2 regions of the Adlercreutzia equolifaciens DSM 19450 genome follow, and region 1 is predicted to be linked to the other one. Evidence: predicted binding sites of a transcription regulator. Region 1 holds the regulator's gene; the other holds the start of a gene.
The links. The regulator LexA, encoded in region 1, represses DNA repair genes until DNA is damaged. The targets are predictions, from matches to a motif close to CNAACANNTGTTNG.
Positions count from the first base shown of each region.

Region 2: a site for LexA is predicted at 4,857-4,870, ahead of uvrA (excinuclease ABC subunit UvrA). Genes of this name have one in related genera too.

Region 1 covers NC_022567.1:1,351,634-1,362,169, reverse strand. Annotated here, with positions in the region: gene rny (ribonuclease Y) at 1-1,073, shown strand, start outside; gene AEQU_RS05390 (ATP-binding protein) at 1,077-2,162, shown strand; gene AEQU_RS05385 (stage V sporulation protein S) at 2,288-2,620, shown strand; gene miaB (tRNA (N6-isopentenyl adenosine(37)-C2)-methylthiotransferase MiaB) at 2,632-3,990, shown strand; gene miaA (tRNA (adenosine(37)-N6)-dimethylallyltransferase MiaA) at 3,983-4,933, shown strand; gene dapF (diaminopimelate epimerase) at 5,000-5,923, shown strand; gene hflX (GTPase HflX) at 6,080-7,402, shown strand; gene lexA (transcriptional repressor LexA) at 7,523-8,161, opposite strand; gene nrdR (transcriptional regulator NrdR) at 8,457-8,903, shown strand; gene dut (dUTP diphosphatase) at 8,907-9,341, shown strand; gene AEQU_RS11860 (hypothetical protein) at 9,356-9,865, shown strand; gene AEQU_RS05340 (Rep family protein) at 10,035-10,536, opposite strand, start outside.
Region 2 covers NC_022567.1:1,167,989-1,178,524, reverse strand. Annotated here, with positions in the region: gene gdhA (NADP-specific glutamate dehydrogenase) at 1-840, opposite strand, end outside; gene AEQU_RS04600 (hypothetical protein) at 995-1,726, opposite strand; gene uvrA (excinuclease ABC subunit UvrA) at 1,819-4,737, opposite strand; gene AEQU_RS04590 (MFS transporter) at 4,904-6,223, opposite strand; gene AEQU_RS04585 (tyrosine recombinase) at 6,840-7,808, opposite strand; gene trmFO (methylenetetrahydrofolate--tRNA-(uracil(54)-C(5))-methyltransferase (FADH(2)-oxidizing) TrmFO) at 7,805-9,169, opposite strand; gene dprA (DNA-processing protein DprA) at 9,258-10,205, opposite strand; gene AEQU_RS04570 (YifB family Mg chelatase-like AAA ATPase) at 10,209-10,536, opposite strand, start outside.

The DNA.
Region 1 (10,536 bases):
ACGACGAGGTCACCCGTGAATCGGCCGTCATCATCCGCGATGCCGAGACGCGCACCAAGGCCGAGGCGGACAAGAAGGCCCGCGAGATCTTGAGCCTTGCCATCCAGCGCGTGGCCGCCGACCACTCCGCCGAGAGCACGGTGTCCACCATCCATATCCCCTCCGACGATCTGAAGGGCCGCATCATCGGCCGCGAGGGCCGCAACATCCGCTCTTTCGAGCAGCTGACCGGCACGAACCTCATCATCGACGATACGCCGGAGTGCGTCACCATCTCCTGCTTCGACCCGGTGCGCCGCGAGATCGGCCGCGTCACCATGGAGAACCTCATCGCCGACGGGCGCATCCACCCCGCGCGCATCGAGGAGATGTACGATAAGGCCGTCAAGCTGGTGAACCAGCGGGTGCACGAGGCCGGCGAGCAGGCCACGTTCGATGCGGGCATCCACGATCTCCACCCGGAGCTCGTCAACACCCTGGGACGTTTGCGCTATCGCACCTCGTTCGGCCAGAACGTGCTGAACCATTCGCTCGAAGTGGCCTATCTGGCCTCGGTCATGGCTTCCGAGCTCGGGCTCGACCCCATCCCCGTCAAGCGAGCCGGCCTTTTGCACGACCTCGGTAAGGCCGTCGACCACGAGGTCGAGGGCAGCCACGCCGTCATCGGCGCCGATCTGGCCCGCCGCTTCGGCGAGCGGCCCGAGATCGTCCACGCCATCGAGGCCCATCACAACGATGTGGAGGCCAACTCCGTCGTCGACGTGCTCATTCAGGCCGCCGACGCCGTCTCCGCCGCCCGTCCCGGTGCCCGCAAGGAGACGCTGGACGCCTACGTGAAGCGCCTCGAGAAGCTGGAGGAGATCGCGAACTCCCACAAGGGCGTCGAGCGCACCTACGCCATCCAGGCAGGCCGCGAGGTTCGCGTCATGGTAGAGCCGGAAGTGGTGGACGAGGCCGAATCCGTCGTTTTGGCCCACGACATCGCCCAGCAGATCGAGAACGAGATGCAGTATCCGGGCCAGGTGAAAGTCGTCGTCATCCGCGAGAGCCGTGCGGTCGACTACGCCAAGTAGGCCATGGAAGGCGATACCCTCAGCGATTTCATAGACGATGTGTGCGGCGAGAGCCGTCTCCGGGTCGAGGACGACCTCGGAGACGGCTTCGTCCGTCTCCGGTCCTCCGAGGCCGAACGGCGCCAGGCCGCCCAGGACATCCGCTCGAGCGAGGACGTGGTCATCGAGCTTCTGCGCAACGCCCGCGACGCCGGCGCCAGCCGCATCTTCCTCGCCACCCAGAAGACCGGCAACGCGCGCCTGCTCACCGTCCTCGACGACGGCCAGGGCATTCCCGCTGCCCAGCACGAGCGCATCTTTGAACCGCGCGTCACCTCGAAGCTCGATAGCGCGCATATGGACAAGTGGGGCATGCACGGACGCGGCATGGCCCTTTACTCCATCTCCGTGAACGCCGAAGAGGCCCGAGTGCTGCAATCGGAGCCGGGGCTCGGCACGAGCCTTACGGTCGCCACCGACACCGAAAGCCTCGCCGAGAAGGCGGATCAGTCGACGTTTCCCCGCTTCGAGCAGGAGCCTTCCGGTTCGTGGGCGATGCGCGGCCCCAAGAACATCGTGCGCACGGCCGCGGAATTCGCCTTGGAGCACCGCGGCGATCTTTCCGTGTACCTCGGCACCCCAGTGGAGGTGGCGGCGACGCTGTACCAACTGGGCCTCGCCTCGCTCTCCCCGGCCGTGCGCGCCTTCGGGGGCGACGGCGCGGAGATCCCCCTCGTCAAGCGCCTCGCCCTGGCCGCCGGCCCCGATGATCTCGCGGACCGCTGCGAGGCCCTGGGCCTGCCGCTCTCCGAACGCTCGGCCCGACGCATTCTCGACGGGGCCATCGTTGCACTCGACCCCTTGACCGAGCGTTTGGCCGCCGAATCGTTCCCGCGGCAGACCCATCGCCCATCCGAGCGACGGCGAAATTCCAAGAACGCCCGGTCCCTGCGTCTGGCTCCCGAGGACATCGATGCGCTGAAGCGCGGCATCGGCCGTCTCATGGAGCCCGTGGCGGAAGCATATTATCTGGAAGCGGTGGGCGAGGCGGAGGTCATCGTGGGCCAGGAAGCCATCCGCATCACCGTTCCCATCCGCACGACGCTCTAAGGAAGCGCGCGCGGTTGCGCCACTCGGGTGCAACAGGTAGAATATTCGGGCTGAAGGCGCCACGGGCGCCCGCTAAACGAACCACATCCAGAGAAGAACCGCACCACAAACGACAAGGACCAGCTGTGTCTACCACTGAAACCAAGCCCTCCATCGGGTGCCTCAAAGTATCCTCCAAATCGTCTCCCGCCTCCGTTGCCGGCGCCATCGCCGGCATGATCAAAGACGGTGCGTCGGTGGAGATTCAAGCCGTGGGGGCCGGTGCGGTGAACCAGGCTGTGAAAGCCGTGGCCATCTCCCGCGGGTTCCTCTCGCCGGTGGGCATCGAGATCTGCTGCATCCCCTCCTTCGCGGACATCGTCATCGACGGCGAGTACCGCACGGCCATCCGCTTCGCCGTCGAGCCGCGGGGCGCCGCCGCGATCGCCCCCATCGTCGATGCGGCCGCGGTCCATTAGAGGGTTTTGCTATGAGCAACGTCTTCGAGGGAACTCGTTTCTGCATCCACACCTTCGGCTGCCAGATGAACAAGCACGATTCCGAGCGGGTCGCCGGCATGCTGGAGGGCCTGGGCTCGCTGCCCGTCGAAACCATCGAGGAGGCGGACATCGTCGTGTTCATGACGTGCTGCGTCCGCGAGGCTGCCGACACGAGGCTCTACGGGCAGGTCGCCTCCATGAAGAACATCCCCTTGCGCGACGGCACGCCCCTCGACAAGCGCTACATCGCCGTAGGCGGCTGCATCGGCCAGCGCGACGGCGACAAGCTGCTTGCGGCGCTTCCCCATCTCGATGTGGTTTTCGGCACTCACAATCTGGGCTCTCTGCCGGGGCTTCTCCGACGCGCCATCGAGCAGCACGGCCGCGCCGCCGAGGTGATCGAGGGGGGAGCGGAGTTCTCCTCCGCCCTGCCCACGGTGCGCGAGCACGACTGGGCGGCATGGCTGCCCATCACCGTGGGATGCAACAATTTCTGCTCCTACTGCATCGTGCCCTACGTCCGCGGGCGCGAGAAGTCGCGGCCCTTGGACGACATCGCCGCCGAGGCGCGCTCCTATGTGGAAGCGGGCGTCAAGGAGATCACGCTGCTGGGGCAGAACGTGAACTCCTACGGGCGCGACCTTTACGGCGAGCCGCGGTTCGCGGATGTCCTTCGGGCCGTGGATGCCGCGGGCATCGAGCGGCTCCGCTTCGCGACGAGCCATCCGAAGGATCTCACCGACGAGGTCATCGGGCTGTTCGCCACGCTGCCCTCGCTCATGCCGGCGCTGCACCTTCCCGTGCAGTCGGGCTCGAACCGCATCCTCTCGGCCATGAACCGCCGCTACACCCGCGAGCACTACCTCGGCCTTATCGAGAAGCTTCGCCGCGCCCGTCCCGACATCGCCCTGTCCACGGACATCATCGTGGGATTCCCCGGCGAGACCGAAGAGGACTTCATGGACACCTATCGCCTCGTGGAGGAAGTCGGCTACAGCCAGGTGTTCACGTTTATTTACTCCAAGCGCGAGGGGACGCCTGCTGCGGAGATGGACGACGACACGCCCCGCGAGGTCATCCAGGAGCGCTTCGATCGGCTCGTGGATCTCGTCCAGCGCAAGGCCTTCGAGGCGAACCAGGCGGAGCTCGGCGCCACGGTGCCCGTGCTGGTCGAGGGCACGTCCAAGCGCGACGATTCCATCCTGGCCGGCAAGAGCCCGAAGAACCAGACCGTTCACGCTCCGGTGCCCTCCGGCACGGAGGCGGCGTCTTTGGTGGGGCGCATCGTGCCCGTGACCATCGAGGAAGCCCGCACCTGGTATCTCTCGGGCACGATCGCCCATGCTTGAGCTTTCCGCACCTGTCATCGCCATCGTGGGGCCCACGGCCTCGGGCAAGACCGACGCAGCCCAAATTGTCGGCGAGCGCCTCGGCGGGGAAGTGGTGAGCGCCGATTCCATGCAGATCTACCGAGGCATGGACATCGGCACGGGCAAGCTTCCCGCATCTGAGCGCCGCGTGCCCCATCACGGCTTCGATCTCGTTGATCCCGGCGAGCCCTACTCGGCGGCCCTGTTCCAGGCGTTCGCCCGGCGCTGCTTTCGCGATATAGACGCCCGCGGCAAGAGAGCGGTGCTCTGCGGCGGCACCGGCCAGTACGTGCAGGCGGCCATCGACGACTTCGTCTTCCCCAAGGGCGACCAGGTGGAAAACCCCGTCCGCGAACGCTGGACCGCCTACGCGGAGGAACACGGCAACCAGGCCCTGTGGGAGGCGCTGGAAGCGCGCGATCCCGCAAGCGCCGCCGTCATCCACCCCAACAACGTGCGGCGCGTCGTGCGCGCCTTCGAGCTTTTGGAGGAGGGCGCCAGCTACGCCGAGCAGAAACAGCGGCTCGCCACCGTGGCGCCCTTCGTTCCAGCCGTGCAATTCGGGCTGGCCATGGAGCCGGCCATCCTGAACGAGCGCATCGACGCCCGGGTCGATGCCATGGTGGCCGCAGGACTCGTCGACGAGGTGCGGGGCCTGCTGACCGCCGGATTCCGCGACGGCGTCACGGCGCCCCAGGCCATCGGATACAAGGAGATCGTCGAGGCGCTGGATGGGAACACCACGCTGGAGGAGGCCGTGAAGGCCATCAAGACGGCCACGCGCCGCTACGGCAAGCGCCAACGCACGTGGTTCCGTCGCGACAGGCGCATCCGCTGGGTGAACGCCGATGCCGGCGATGCCGAAGCCGTGGCCGCCGAGATTCTTTCCCAGTTGGAAACATTGGACGCCTACCATGGTTGAAGCGACCCTTCCGGGTCGTCGAGGAGAGCTTCCGCCCCCTCAATCGCCGCCTCAAAGGAGCGTCCCATGGAGTTGTCCTTCGCCAAATTGCACGGTCTCGGCAACGATTTCGTCTTCATTGACGATCGAGACCGCGCTCTCAGTCTGACCGATGCCCAGGTGTCGTATCTGTGTGACCGCCACTTCGGCATCGGCGCCGACGGCGTCATCCTCGTGCGGCCGGCAACCTCGGAAGAGGGAGACGGCTACATGCACTACATCAACGCCGACGGCACCTTGGCCCAAATGTGCGGCAACGGCGTACGCTGCTTCGCCAAGTACCTCGTCGATCGCGAGCTGGCGGACGTTGCCTCGGGACATCTTCTGGCCGACACCCTGGCCGGTCCGCGCCCCATCGCCTTTTCCGTGGATGCGGGGGGAAAGATGACCGAGGCGACCGTGAACATGGGCGCGCCCATCTTGGATCCCGCGCTCGTGCCCGTCGACGCCGCGCCGGACTCCCGCATGGCCGACGGTACGCCCTATGTGGGGCATCTGCGCCTCGATTCGCCGTGGGGAGCCTTCGAATTCGCCTGCGTCTCCATGGGAAACCCCCACGCCGTCTGCCTCGTGGACGATTGGGCGGCCTTGCCCGACGAGCTGTTCCCCGCAGGTGCGGAGAAATCCCTCTCGACCCTGCGCATCGATCTTCCCGGCCCCTTCTTCGAGACGCATCCCGCATTTCCCGAGAAAACCAACGTCGAGTTCGCCTCCGTCACCGATGAGGGCATCGCCATGCGCGTGTGGGAGAGGGGCTGCGGAGAGACCTTGGCCTGCGGCACCGGCGCCTGCGCCACCAACACGGCTGCCTGCCTCACTGGCCGGGCCGGCAGGGAGAACGATCTTATGTTGAGCGGCGGTCTACTGCACATCTGCTGGAACGAGGATGGCACGATATCCATGACGGGGCCGGCAACGGAGAGCTTCTCGGGAACCATTGTGCTGCCGTGAGCTTTTCCGATGCTGCTGTTGTGCTATGATAGCCCCCGTTTCCCCGGCGCAACGCCGCGCCACGATTAAGGAGTGATGCTCATGCGCCTGTAACGACCACTTGCACCGCCTTCCCCTCATGGGGTCCCGTCGTTACTTGAAGCAAAGGAGCATGCTATGACCGAATACGAATCCGTCATCCAAAAGGGCCCGGCCACCAAGGCCGAGGAGCGTCGAGAGCGCGCCGTTCTCGTGGGCGTCGAGCGCCCGGGGCTGCCGTGGCCCTTGGAATCTTCCCTGGCCGAGCTGGAACGTCTGGCCGATACGGCCGGAGCCGATGTGGTAGCCACGACGACCCAGCGCTTGGACGCGCCCAACCCGCGCACCTTTGTCGGCACGGGCAAGGCCGACGAGATCGCCGAGCTGGCACGGTCGCGCGAGGCCGACCTCGTCATCTTCGACGACGAGCTGACACCTTCCCAGCAGGCCAATCTGGAGAAGGTCATGGACAAGTCCGTGAAGGTTATCGACCGCACGGCCCTCATTCTGGACATCTTCGCTCTGCACGCCACCTCCAAGGAGGGGCGCCTGCAGGTGCGCCTCGCCCAAAACCAGTACCTGTACCCGCGCCTGCGCGGCATGTGGGCCCACCTCGCCTCGAACCGCATGGGAGGCGGTGTGGGATCCCGCTTCGGCGAGGGCGAAAGCCAGCTTGAGGTGGACCGCCGCATGGTGCGCAAGCGCATCACGAGCATTCGCCGCGAGCTTGAGCGCCTGTCCGACGTGCGCTCGCTGCAGCGGGAGAGCCGGTACGGCAGCGGCATGTTCAAAGTGGCGCTGGCCGGTTACACCAACGCCGGGAAAAGCTCGCTCATCAACCGGCTCACCGGGGCCGATGTGCTCAGCTACGACAAGCTCTTCGCCACGCTGGACTCCACCACCCGCAAGTTCGAGCTGCCCGAGGGCCGCGAGGTCACTGTCACCGACACCGTCGGCTTCATCCAAAAGCTGCCCACCACGCTGGTCGAGGCCTTCAAGTCGACGCTCGACGAAATCACCGGAGCCGACCTTGTCCTGCACGTGATCGACGCCTCCTCGCCGGAGTTCGAGGGGCAGATCGAGGCCGTGTGCGAGGTGCTCGACCAGATAGGGGCCCAGAGCATTCCCACGATCGCTGCCTTCAACAAATGCGATCTGCTGGACGCCGAGACGCTGGCCGGCCTTAAAAGGCGCTATCCGAGCGCCCAGTTCGTGTCCGCTCGCACCGGCGAGGGCATAGAGGGGCTCGTGGGCGCCATTGCCCAGGCCGCCTCGGCCGCCGATACCAAGTTGGACGTGCTTATTCCCTATCAGCGGGGCGACTTGGTGTCGCTGGCCCACGAGCGCTGCCATATCATCTCCGAGAGCCACGGGGAGGCGGGGACGCGCCTGCAGCTGCTCGTTGCCCCTGCCTTCGTCAGCACGTTCTCCTCCTATCTCGTCCCTGAAGGCGATGCCTGAGAAAGCGAGCGCGTCCAGAACGGAAGAGCGCCCCTGCCCGTGATACGCAAAGCGATCTGGGCAGGGGCGCTCTCAATTTGCCGAAAGGGGAGTTCGCGATCTGTTCGTGAGGCGAAAGCGCTACAGGCGCCGGAACACGGCCACCACCTTGCCGGCGATAGAGCAGTCCGTCGTGATGATGGGATCCATCGTCGAGTTCTCCGGCTGCAGGCGGATATGGTCGGCCTCGCGGAAGAAGCGCTTGACGGTGGCGCCGTCGTCGATGATGGCCACGACGATATCGCCGTTGTTGGCCACCGGCTGCTCTTTCACAACCACGTAGTCGCCATCGTTAATGCCGGCCTCGATCATGGACTCGCCGCGCACCGAGAGCATGAAGGAGGGGGCATCGCCGACGATGTCCGTGGGCAGCGTGATGGTATCGGTGATGTTCTCCTCGGCGAGAATAGGGGAGCCGGCGGCCACGTTGCCCACCAAGGGCACATTGACGAGCTTGCTGTAGGCGGCCGCGAAGGCCGTGACAGGGGAGGGAACCTCCTCAATGGGATAGGTAAGCGCGATGGAGCGGGATTTAAGGGGGTCGCGCTTGATGAAGCCCTTGTCTTCAAGCGCCTTCAAATGGACATGGACGGTGGAAGGGGAGGAGAGTCCCAAACTCTGGCACACCTCGCGCACGGTAGGGCCGTAGCCCTTCTCGCGAATGCACGCTTCGATGCAGTCGAGAACCGCCTGTTGCCGCTTGGTCACTTTCTGGGTCATAGCGCATCCTTTCACAAAAGCGTACATTTGTTTGAAAAATCTCTTGACGTGAACCTTTGTTCGCTCTATTATAACTGCGAACAAAGGTTCTACGCAAGAGGTCAGGAGTAAAAAATGGCACGCATCGAATTTTCCATAGCCTTCACGCTCAGCACCATCGCGTCATTTCTCATCTTCTTCGCCTAGAGCGTCGGGGGCGAGTGTCGCGAAGGTAGCAATGTTTTGAAGAGGGGAGCGCATTAGGTCTGATAGGGTATGATAAGCAATCAACTTATCAAAGTGAGAAGGAGAACCTATGCGCTGTCCTTCCTGTGGCTATCAGGAATCGAAAGTCGTCGACTCGCGATCGGCCGACGACGGCGCCTCTATCCGGCGCCGTCGCGAATGCCTGCAGTGCGGCACGCGATTCACCACCTACGAGCGGCTCGCCGAAAATCCCATTCTCGTCATCAAGGCTGACGGCTCGTCGGAAGTCTTCAACCGCGAGAAGCTCATGCGAGGATTGCTCATCGCCTGCGCGAAACGCCCCATCACGCCCGAGAAGATCGACGGGCTCATCACGAGCATCGAATCTGAGCTGCGATCGAGCCAGCGCAACGAGATCAAATCGCGCGATTTGGGCGATTTGGTGCTGGCCCGTCTGGCCACCTTGGACGACGTCGCCTACATCCGCTTCGCCAGCGTCTATAAGGATTTCCAGAACGTGGAGGAGTTCTCCGAGGCCCTGAAAGAGCTGGGCTGATCCATGGAGGTTCTTTTCAAGCAGCTCGACGAGACCCTGGAAGCGCCCGCCTACGCCCGTCCAGGCGATGCGGGCCTCGATTTGCGCGCTGCCGAGGGCGGCACGCTTTTGCCCTTCGAGCGAGCGCTCGTGCCCTGCGGTATCGCCTTGGCCATTCCCGAGGGCTATGCGGGGCTCATCATTCCCCGAAGCGGCCTGGCGGCACGACAGGGCATCTCCATCGTGAACGCCCCTGGCCTCATAGACAGCGGCTACCGAGGTGAAATCAAGGTTCCGCTCATCAACCTCGATCCAACGGAGACGTTCAACTACGAGAAGGGCGAGCGCATCGCCCAGCTCGTGATCATCGCTACCCCCTCTATTACTTTACATAACACTTATGAGCTTCCCGAGAGCTCGCGCGGCGCGCAGGGCTTCGGAAGCAGCGGCCTTTCCTAGAAAGAGTGTCCTTTATGACCGATCATCGCGATTCGAAACCCGAAGAAACGCCCGAACCCCAGCAGCTGGGAGCTCCGGAGGCGACTCCCGGAAATCCCCAGCGACCCGAGCCGTCGACGGAGCCTTCGCAGGATCAGAGACAGGTGCTCATCGACGCCGACTTGAAATCCGCCCGCACGCTCTCGACGGTAGCGGCCATTGCAGGTCCGGTCTCCTTCATCATCGGCGGCGTGATGCTGAGCACGGTGGGCCTTGTCTGCGCCATTGTCGGCTTCGTTAAGATCAAGCACGTGATAGACGATGTGGACGGTCGCCAGAAGGTCTATGCCACCACGGTACGTCAAACGCTTATCTGGGGTCTCGCCATCAGCGCCATTGCGCTCATCGTCAACATCGTCGGCATCGCGCTCATGATGCCCGTGCTCATGGAGGCCATGCAAACGGGAGACTTCACCTCGATCCTCGGCGAGGGCGCCACCATCACCGCGCAACCATCCGGCGGCAGTGGCAATGCTTGGGGCTAAGCGCCCTCCATATAGGGTAAAATGTTCCAAGTTGGAGGGCTTCTGAAAAGATTGACAAGAAAGGCTGATAATATGGAGTTATCAAAACTCCCAAAATAAAAGGTAAGCGGCCTAATATATCGGTGAAAAGTCTGATAACAGGAATTTAGTAAAATAATCCCTGCTTATCTCAAAAGCAGCAACGATTAAGTTCCGTTATGTACGTCTTGACCAAATTCACATGGGAAGAGACGTAATTAACATACTCTGGCCTGAATTCTACCAGAAACGACATGAGCATAGCAAAGTTCGAAATCTTCATCTCGTTGATAAGCTCATAAACGTCGCAGAAGTCGATATTGTACACATCGGAGATATTGACCCTAAAACCCGCCATATGGGTTATCTCGTCCTGCTCGTAACGCGCCTTGTCGGGCTGGTCGTAATGGAGCAGGTAACGATAGGCACCGACTTTGTTAGGGACGGGTTTAACAAAAGTAACGCCGAAATCGGAGGGGATGGATTCAAGCGCCGACTTGGCGACAACGGGGCTACCGAACTCAATCATGCAATGAATATGCGGCTTCTTCGGCACCTCGTTACCATCATCATCGATGCGGGTATCGCGATCATGCACGATGAAGCAGCCTGGCAACATGAGATCGTGCAACTGATCGCGCCAATTATCGGGA
Region 2 (10,536 bases), 180 kb from region 1:
CTTGACCTGCTTGAGCAGCGCGACATCGATGCCCGCCGGATCGTACACCCAGCCGGTGGAGTCGGACACGGTGACCACCTTGGCGCCGAGCTGCTGGGCCTTCTGCGTGGCGTAGATGGCCACGTTGCCGGAGCCGGAGATGCAGACCGTCTTGCCGTCGAAGGAGTCGCCGTTGCACTTCAGGTACTCCTCCACGAGGTACACCAGGCCGTAGCCGGTGGCCTCGGTGCGGGCGAGCGAGCCGCCGAAGGAAAGGCCCTTGCCGGTGAGCACGCCCTCGAAGACGTTCTTGATCTTCTTGTACTGGCCGAACATGTAGCCGATCTCGCGGGCGCCCGTGCCGATGTCGCCGGCCGGCACGTCGGTGTCGGCGCCGATGTGGCGGAACAGCTCGGTCATGAAGGCCTGGCAGAAGCGCATGACCTCCATATCGGACTTGCCCTTCGGGTCGAAGTCGCAGCCGCCCTTGCCGCCGCCCATGGGCAGCGTGGTGAGGCTGTTCTTGAAGATCTGCTCGAAGCCGAGGAACTTGATGATGCCGAGGTTCACCGACGGGTGCAGGCGCAGGCCGCCCTTGTAGGGGCCGATGGCGCTGTTGAACTGCACGCGGAAACCGCGGTTCACCTGAACCTTGCCGTTATCGTCGACCCACGGCACGCGGAACATGATGACGCGCTCGGGCTCGACGATGCGCTCGAGCAGCGCGGCCTGCTCGTACTCGGGATGGGCCTCGATGACCGGCTCGAGGGACTGAAGCACCTCGGTGACGGCCTGGATGAACTCGGGTTGCTCGGCGTTCTTCGCCTTCACCTGCTCGATGACGTTGTCGACGTAGCTCAAAGGAACCTCCTTTATGCGGAAAGGGCTCGCGGCGGTGCCACGATGCACCTCCGCCTTCGCGCCGCATTATAGAACGGGGAATTTCCAAACGATGACTAATTAACTGAGCCGAAACAAAGCCCGCGAATTTGCGCGCACGGGAGCGGCGAACGGGCTAGAGCGAGGCGTACACCTTCGAGGAGGGGACGTTCAGGGACGTGAGCAGCACGACGCCCACCTGCCCGCGCTCCGGGGCGTAGACGATGTGCGCGTTTCCCTCGCCCTCGCCGCGGCCGGGCTCGGCCTGGTCGTCGTCGGTGACGATGACCACGTTGAAGTCGTCGGTGCTCGCAAGGCAGCTCAGGCGCGGCACGAGGCAGACGAAGGACTCGGCGCCGGCGGAAGCGAGCTCGTCGTGCAGCTTTTCCAGCTGACGAGCCGAGGCGTAGTAGTCCACGGCCACGACACCGATCTTGCGGTCGCCGGCCATGAGGATGCGCGGCTTCTCGTAGCGGGCGAGATCGTCCAGGTTCAGCGTGAGGACGCCGGCACCCTTCTCCTCGTAGAACGAGCGCACATCCGAGGCGTAGACGGGCCGCTCGCGCATGGACAGCGGCAACCGCGCCAGCTCGGCGGCCACCATCTCGCCCAGCGTCTCGGGACGCTCGTCGGCGTCCCCGTCCACCGAGGGGAGCTTCGTGGGCCGCAGCGCATCCAGGACATCGTAGGTGCCGTCAAAGACGATGGCCGTATATCCGGACATCTGCCCGAAGGCGTCGTCCACGGCGGTGGCGGCCATGTTGAAGGAGCGGCCCGTCTCGAAGTAGCGCAGAAGCACGCTGCCGCCGAGCACGACGAGCAGCGCGAACACGAGCAGGGCGACTTTTTCGCGGGTACGCTTCTTCATGGGGAAAATTATACCGAAGCCCCGCCGCGAAGGCGCGACGGGGCACGAGGTTCCACATCTATGAAGATCGGTTAAGGCCCTGGCCAAGGCGCCTAGCTGGCGGAGGCCCGTTGGCGGTCGGCCTCCAGCATGCGCTTGACGAAGTGCCCGGTGTAGGAGCCCTCCACCTCGGCCACCTCCTCAGGCGTGCCCTGGGCGACGATGGTGCCGCCGCGGTCGCCGCCTTCGGGGCCCAAGTCCACGATATGGTCGGCGCATTTGATGACGTCGAGGTTGTGCTCGATGACGAGCACGGTGTTGCCCGCGTCCACGAGGCGCTGCAGCACCTCCAGAAGCTGGCGCACGTCCTCGAAGTGCAGGCCCGTGGTGGGCTCGTCCAGAATGTAGAACGTTTTGCCGGACTGGCGCTTCTGCAGCTCGCTGGCGAGCTTCACGCGCTGGGCCTCGCCGCCGGAGAGCGTGGTCGCCGGCTGGCCCAGGCGGATGTAGCCGAGGCCCACGTCGAAGAGCGTCTGCAGCTTGCGCTTGATGCCCGGGATGTTCTCGAAGAAGTGCAGGGCGTCCTCAACGGTCATGTCGAGCACCTCGGAGATGTTCTTGCCGCGGTAGGTCACCTGCAGCGTCTCGCGGTTGTAGCGCTCGCCGTTGCAGACCTCGCAGGGCACGTAGACGTCGGGGAGGAAGTGCATCTCGATCTTGATCTGGCCGTCGCCCTTGCAGGCCTCGCAGCGGCCGCCGCTCACGTTGAAGGAGAAGCGCCCCGGCGCGTAGCCGCGGGCCTTGGCCTCGGCCGTGCTGGCGAACAGCGCGCGGATGTCGTCCCACAGTCCGATGTAGGTGGCCGGGTTCGAGCGCGGGGTGCGCCCGATGGGGCTCTGGTCGATGTTGATGACCTTGTCGAGCTTCTCCAGGCCCGTGATCTTGCGGTAGGGCCCGGTGCGGCGGTGGGCATGGTTCAACCGGTTGGCGAGCGCCGGCGCCAGCGTGTCGGTGATAAGGGAGCTTTTTCCCGACCCGGAGACGCCCGTGACCACGGTGAGCGTGCCGATGGGCACCTCCAACGTGACGTTTTGCAGGTTGTTCTCCTTGGCGCCGGTCATCTTCAGCGTGCCGCGGCCCGGCTTGCGGCGAGCCTCCGGCACCGCGATGCGGCGGCGCCCCGACAGATAGTCGGCCGTGACGGAGCCCTCCGTGGCCATGACCTCGGCCGGCGTCCCCGCCGCGATGACATGGCCTCCGTGCTCGCCGGCGCCCGGGCCCATGTCCACCACGAAGTCGGCCGCCCGGATGGTGTCCTCGTCGTGCTCCACCACGACGACGGTGTTGCCCAGATCGCGCAGGCGCTCCAACGTGGCGATGAGCCGCTCGTTGTCGCGCTGGTGAAGCCCGATGGAGGGCTCGTCCAGAATGTAGAGCACGCCCATGAGCCCGGCGCCGATCTGGGTGGCGAGCCGGATGCGCTGGGCCTCGCCGCCGGAGAGCGTGGCCGTGGCCCGCTCCAGCGTGAGGTAGTCCAGGCCCACGTCCACGAGGAAGCGCAGCCGCTCGCGGATCTCCTTCACGATGGGCAGGGCGATGACCGCCGCCTGGCCCGTGAAGTGCAGCCCCTCGAAGAACGCCAGCGACTCGGCCGCCGACATCTCCGTGACGTCGTGGATGGACTTGTCGCTCACCGTGACCGCGAGGACCTCCGGCTTCAGGCGCTTGCCGCCGCAGGTCTCGCAGGGCACCGTGGCGAAATAGGCCGACAGCTTCTCGCGCTGGGCGTCGGACTGGGCCTCGGTATAGCGGCGCTTCACCGCGGCGAGCACGCCCTCCCACTCGATGTACCAGTAAGTGTCGCGGCCGTCCACGGTGCGGTAGTCAACGCGCACCTTCTCGTTGCCGAGGCCATGCAAGAGCGCCTTCTGGGCCTTCTTCGGCATGTCCTCCCACGGGGTGTCGGCGTCAGTGCCCACATGCTGGGCCACGGCGCGCAGCACCTGGGGGTAGTAGTTGCCGCTCTTGAACGGCGCGATGACGCCCTCGTTCAGCGTGAGGGACGGATCCGGTACCACGAGCGAGGGATCCACCTCGTCGCGGCTGCCGATGCCGAGGCAGTCGGGGCAGGCGCCGTAGGGGGCGTTGAAGGAGAAGTCGCGGGGCTGCAGCTCGTCCATGGAGTGGCCGTGCTCGGGGCACGCGAGGGCCAGCGAGAACAAATGCTCTCCCTCCCCGAGGCCGCCCGTGGCGCCCGAGGAGGTGCCCCCGGCCTCGCCGAGCGGTTTCCCGTCCGGCCCGAGCACCTGCACGAGCACGCGGCCCTGCGCCAGCTTGCAGGCCAGCTCCACGGCCTCGGCGATGCGGCTTTGGACGGATTCCTTCAGCGTGACGCGGTCGACCACCACGTCGATGAAGTGCTTGATCTTCTTGTTCAGGGTGACGGGCTCACCGGAAAGCTTCACGATCTCGCCGTCGATGCGCACGCGGGAGAAGCCCTCCTTCTGCAGATCGGCAAAGAGCTTCGTGAACTCGCCCTTGCGGCCGGCCACCACCGGGGCCATGAGGATGGCCTTCGTCGACTCGCCCTGGGCGTCGTCGCCGAGGCGCAGGATATCGTCGGTCACCTGGTCGGTGGTCTGCTTCTTGATCTCGCGGCCGCACTCGGGGCAGTGGGGCACGCCCACGCGCGCGAACAGAAGGCGCAGGTAGTCGTAGATCTCGGTGGTGGTGCCCACGGTGGAGCGGGGGTTTTTCGACGTGGTCTTCTGATCGATGGACACCGCCGGCGACAGGCCGTCGATGGAGTCCACATCGGGCTTGGACATCTGGCCCAGGAACATGCGGGCATAGCTGGAGAGGCTCTCCACATAGCGGCGCTGCCCCTCGGCGTACATGGTGTCGAAGGCGAGGCTGGACTTGCCGGAGCCGGAAAGGCCCGTGATGACGACCAGCTCGTCGCGGGGAATAGTCAGGTCGACGTCCTTCAAGTTGTGCTCGCGGGCGCCTTTGATGACGATCTCGTTGGCCATTGGCTGGATTTCCTTCGCAGACGTGAAGCAACGGGCGCCGCGCGGGCCGCCCGTTGCCGAATTCTCTTGTTTCGCCTGCGTATTCTAGCGATTCGCGCGGCCGCTGGCTAGCAATTTAGGGAACTTTTGTTCGGGTTCACGGATTTTGCATAGATGAGCGCTCAGGTTATATGAGCGCGGGGGCAGCGACGGAGGCATCCTCGGGAGCGGCCTCCCCCGTCGCGGGCTCGGGCGCCGAGGACTCCCCCATGCCCTTCATCTTCCGGAAACGGGACAGCGTGAGGCGGCCGTCCTTCTTCTTCTCGCTGGGCGCCCGCAGGCAGACCGTCACGAACAGGCTGGCAGCGACGAGCACGGCGGCCATGGCGGCGAACACGAAGGCGAAGGAGGTCGCCTCCAGAAGGATGCCGCAGATCACGCCGGTGATCGCCGAGCCGGCGTAGGCCACGAGGTTCACCGAGGCGAGGATGGCCGAGACGCGCAGCACGCTCACGCGCAGAAGCAGAAGGCGCAGCGACACGGACACCGCCACGCCCATGGCGAAGCTGAACAGGGCGCAGTCGGCCATGAACAGAAGCTCGGCGCCCATGAGGACGAACAGCGCCATCAGCGCCGTGGTGGCCGTCACGGCCGCCATGGAGACGACGAGGGTGCGCTTGGGCTCGAAGCGCTGCACGAGGGGGCCGCCGAGAAGCGACGGCGCCATGATGAGGGCCAGAATGACCGACCCGGCCAGAGGCGAGGTCTCGCCGAAGCACTGCTGGGCGATGGGCGCCGAGAACGACTGGTAGAAGCAGGAGACGAGCCAGGTGGCCAGGTAGCACACGGCCACCACGGCGAACAGGCGCCGGTTGTCGGTGGGGATGTAGACGCGCACCCTCATGACGGCGCGCAGCGAGAGCGTCTGGTCGAGGGGCTCGTGCACCACGGGCATGAGGAACAGGCACACGGCCAGAATGACGATCATGATGCCGTAGAGCACGGCGATGCTCGGCACGACGTCGTAGAGGACGCCCACGGCCACCGATCCGATCATGATGCCCACCATGGCACCGCAGCTGGCAACAGTGGATCCCCAGCCGAGGTGCTTCTCCCCCACGCAGTCGATGACCAGGGCCGACACGGCGCTCATGCCGAGACCGGCCGAGAGCCCTTGGACGAAGCGGGCGGCAAGCACGGCCGCGCCGCTGTCCGCCATCATGAACATGATGCAGCCGACGATGGCGAGCATGAGGGTGAGGCTGGTCACGGGAGTGCGCCCGAAGGCGTCGGAGATGCGCCCGGCGAGCAAGAGCGTCAAGGCCACGCCGGTGAGGTAGGTGAACATCGTGTTGGAGATATCCGCCGTGGTGAGCCCGATGGTGGCCTGGTAGTCGGCATAGAGGGGAATCGGGATCGCCGTGGCGGCGAAAATGGCCAGAAACGCGATGGTGGCGAGCGCGAACCCGCGCAGGGACTGCCCGTCGGTGAGCTCCTCTTTGTGCATCCTTTCCTCCGTTTGAACGAGATGTGCCAGCCTGCCTTTCGGGAACGGATATCCCGAAAGGGTGGGTGAAGTATGAACCTCGCTTCAGGGGAATTCAAGGGATTGCGCTGAGTTTTCCACTCAGCGATGAAACGGCCCCGCAAGCCGCGCGAGGGTTCGGAGTCCCGTGCCGCCCGCCGCCGCCTTAAAGCCGCCGACGGTGGCCGCCGCGAGCAGCTGGCCAAGCGCTCCCCGCAACCGACAGCGAGCGCAAAAGGAGCCCTCTCCCCCGAGGGCTCCTGTGTGGGTTTCCGCTGTGGCGTATCCGGAAGCTACATGACGGCGTGGCTGGCGGACTGCATGAGGTAGGGAATGTAGGCGAGCACGACGAGCGCCGCCCAAAACAGCATCTTCGCCTTCTTGCGACTCATGGCTCCTCCCTTCCGCGCAATCCGTCCGATCGACGGTCCATCTGGATCGTCACCGTGATTCTTGCACAAAACACAGGAGGGGAAGACCCGAAAAAGCCACTAGTCACGATGGCGCAACCGCCCCGATGACCCCGCGCAACGCCCCTGTTCGCCGTTTGTAAATTACGCACATATCGGCCGCAGTGCGCCCAACCGTAGGGGGCGACTTACGCGCGCGGATGGGCGAGGCCGTGGATCTCCTTCAGGCGCTCCGGGGTCACGTGGGTGTAGATCTGCGTGGTGGTGAGGCTCGCGTGCCCCAGCATGTCCTGGACGCTGCGCAGATCGGCGCCGCCCTCCAGAAGATCGGTGGCGAAGGAGTGGCGCAGGGCATGGGGCGAGAGCGACTCGTCCAACCCCGCAGCGGCCAGAGCGCGCTTGAACATCTTGCGGATGCCGTCGGGCTTCATCTGGTTGCCCCGGTTGCTGACGAAGAAGTAGTCGCTCTGCCTGTCGCCGAGCAGCTCCGGCCGCGCCTTCTCGAGATAGCGGGCCATGGCCTCGGCGCCCCGGCGGCTCAAGGGCACGATGCGCTCCTTGGCGCGCTTGCCGAACACCTTCACCTCGCGCTCGGGGAAGTTCACCCAGGAAAGGAGGAGCCCGGAGGCCTCGGAGACGCGGGCGCCGCAGGAGAACAAAAATTCCAGGAGCGCCGCGTCGCGCATCTGCGCCGCCGTCTGCTCGCGGGGCGCGCCGTCGGCGTCGGTCGGGCCGTAGACGGCCAGCAGGCGCTCCACGTCGCCGTCGGACACGACCTTCGGGAGCCGGCGGTCGACCTTGGGGGCCGACAGCACGCTGGCGGGATCGGCCGGGGCGAGACCGGTCACGCACGCCCAGCGGAAGAACGTGCGCAGAGACGACAGGTGCCGCTTGATGGTGGTGCGGGCGTAGCGCGCCTGGTCGAGCTCGGCGAGGTAGCGCCTCAGCTGGCGGTAGGTGGGAGCGAGCGGATCGACGCCCGCCCGCTGCGCCCAGCGCAGGTAGGCCTCCATGTCCTCGCGATAGGCGCGCACCGTATGGGTCGAGGCGCCCATCTCGGAGGCGAGGTGATCGCCGAACCGCGCCACCGCCTCTTCGCCGGGCAGCGGCGCCCCGTCGGCGGCGTTTCCGCCGCCAGCGCCTTTGCGCCCCGTCACGGCAGCAGCCCCGCCTCGGCCAGGGCCTCCTTGTAGCCCGCAAGCGCCTCGTTGGCGCGATCGGCGTAGGCCTGGTAGCGGGCGCGCTTGTTGCGCACCGGGGGCGAGAGCGGAGCCATGAGCCCGAAGTTCACGTGCATGGGCTGGTAGTCCTTCGTCGCCGGATCCGTGGCGTAGGCCAGAAGCGCCCCGAACACCGTCTCCGTCGGCAGCTCCGGCAGCGCGATCCCCGCAAGGTCGGCGGTCACGGCCAGCGCGACGTGCAGCCCGCTGCGGATGGCCTCGCAGTAGCCCTCGGTGCCGGCAAGCTGCCCCGCCACGTAGACGGGGACGCCGAGGACGTCCGCTTGCGGCGTGACGAGCCGGTTACGACGGTCGAGCAGCCGCGGCGCGTCGATGAAGGTGTTGCGGTGCATGACGCCGTAGCGCGCGAACTCCGCCTCTTCCAGGCCGGGGATCATGCGAAACACGCGGCGCTGCTCGGGGAAGGTGAGGTTGGTCTGGAACCCGACGAGGTTGTAGCTGGCGCCGTGGGCGTCCTCGGCGCGCAGCTGCAAAGCCGCCCAAGGGCGGCGCCCCGTGCGCGGATCGGTGAGCCCCACCGGCTTCAGGGTGCCGAAGCGCGGGGCGTCGCGGCCGGCCCGGGCTATCTCCTCGATGGGCTGGCAGGCCTGGAACAGCTCGCGGGTCTCGAAGTCCTTCGCGATGACGCGCTCGGCCGCGAGAAGCTGCTCGATGAAGGCGTCGTACTCCTCCCGGGTGAACGGGGCGTTCAGGTAGTCCCCGCCGGCACCGGCGTCCTCGTAGCGGCTTTGGCGAAACACCTTCCCGAAGTCGATGGAATCCGCCATCACCACCGGCGCCGCGGCGTCGTAGAAGGCCAGGGCGTCTCGCCCCGTCAGGGCCATAAGCGACGACGAGAGCGCATCGGAGGTGAGCGGGCCGCTCGCCAAGACGATCGCGTCCGAGCCGGCGACAAGGGAGGGGATGTCCGTCGCCTCGCGGCGCTCCACCGCAATGAGGGGATGCTCCTCCACCTGGCGCGTCACGTCCTGGGAGAACAGCACCCGATCCACCGCCAACGCGCCGCCCGCGGCCACCGCATGGCGCTTCGCCGCCGCGATCAGCGGCGATCCCAGAGTCGCGAGCTCCGCCTTCAAGAGCCCCGCCGCGCTGTCGGGCTTGGTGCTCTTGAGCGAGTTGGAGCAGACGAGCTCGGCCGCGTCCCCCGTATGGTGCACGGCGGTCGGATGCGCGGGGCGCATCTCGACAAGGCGCACGGAGATTCTGCGCGAGGCGAGGCTCAGGGCCGCCTCGCTGCCCGCCAGTCCTGCGCCTACTATGGTTACCGTATTGCTCATGGGGCAAAAGGATACCAAACAACGGTGCCGCAAGGCCCGTCAATTCCGCTTGGGCGCCCCAGCTTCTCCCTATTGACACAGCCATGGCCTATACCGCCGTCCGCAGGGCCGGATGCGGGCCGTAGCGCCCGTCGGGGTACTGGGCGATGAGCCCGTCGCGCTGGGCCTCGGCGAGCCAAATCATGAGCCAGGTGAACGTGTCGCCAGCCGGAGCATGGTCCTCGGCCAACTGACGCAGGGCCTCCATGCCCAAAGGCTCCGCTTGCAGCGCCGCGAGCAGAGCCTCCTCGCCGCGATAGGGCTGACTCGCCTTGCCGCGATCGTCCGCAGCCTCGGCCCGCTGCTCCTTCAGACAACCGAAGGTTGAGAAGAGCGCATCGGCGAAGGCATCGTCGTCGACGATAGGAAGCGCCCCCTGGTACAGCAGGCGGTTCGCCCCCTTCGACGCCGCAGAGGTGATGGCCCCGGGCACCACCCATACCTCCCGGCCCGCGAGCAGCGCCTCGTCGGCCGTGGAGAACGTGCCCGAGGGCAGCCCCGCCTCCACGATGAGCGTGGCCCGGGAGAGCCCCGCAATGAGCCGGTTGCGGGCGCGGAAGGTGTGGGGCTGGGGCGGGAAGTCCCATTCGTGCTCGGAGACCACCGCGCCGCCTGCCGCCACGATGCGCTGGAAGAGCCCCGCGTTCTCCGCCGGGTACAGCTGGTTGCAGCCGCCCCCGAGGAAGGCCACCGTGGGCGCGCCCGCGGCCAGGGCCGCCTCGTGGGCCACGGCGTCGCAGCCCCGCGCGCCCCCGGAGATGATGGCGACGCCGCGCTCGGCTGCGGCTGCGGCAAAGCGCTTGGCGCAGCCGCGCCCGTAGGGCGTCGCGCGCCGCGCACCCACGACGGCCAGTCCCTCGGCCAGCGCGCCGGGGCGGCCCACACCGTACAGGCGCGCCGGCGGGTGGGGTATGCTCTTCAGCGCCTTCGGGAACAGCGAATCCTCCAAGGCAAGCTCGAAGCGCTCCCCTTCCAATCTCATTACCTTCACCGGCATCGGTCACTTTCCTCCTATTCCATCGCGCACGCGGAAGTTCACGGCCTCCGCGATGTGCGCGCTCTCGATTTCCTGGGATTCCGCCAGGTCGGCGATGGTGCGGGCCACCGCGAGCGTGCGCGTGATGGCCCTGCCGCTCATGGCGCGCAGCTCCGCCTGGGCGATCATGAAGCGGCGCGGCCCGTCGGCCAAGGCCTCTATGGAGCCATCAGACCCCTTCTCGGCCATCTGCGATGCGCGCCACGAGGCGAAGTCCCGGGCCGCCATCACCCCCTCCCGCAGCTGCGCGGAGCTCGTCCCCCGCTTCCGTTCCAAAATCTCTGCCGGACGA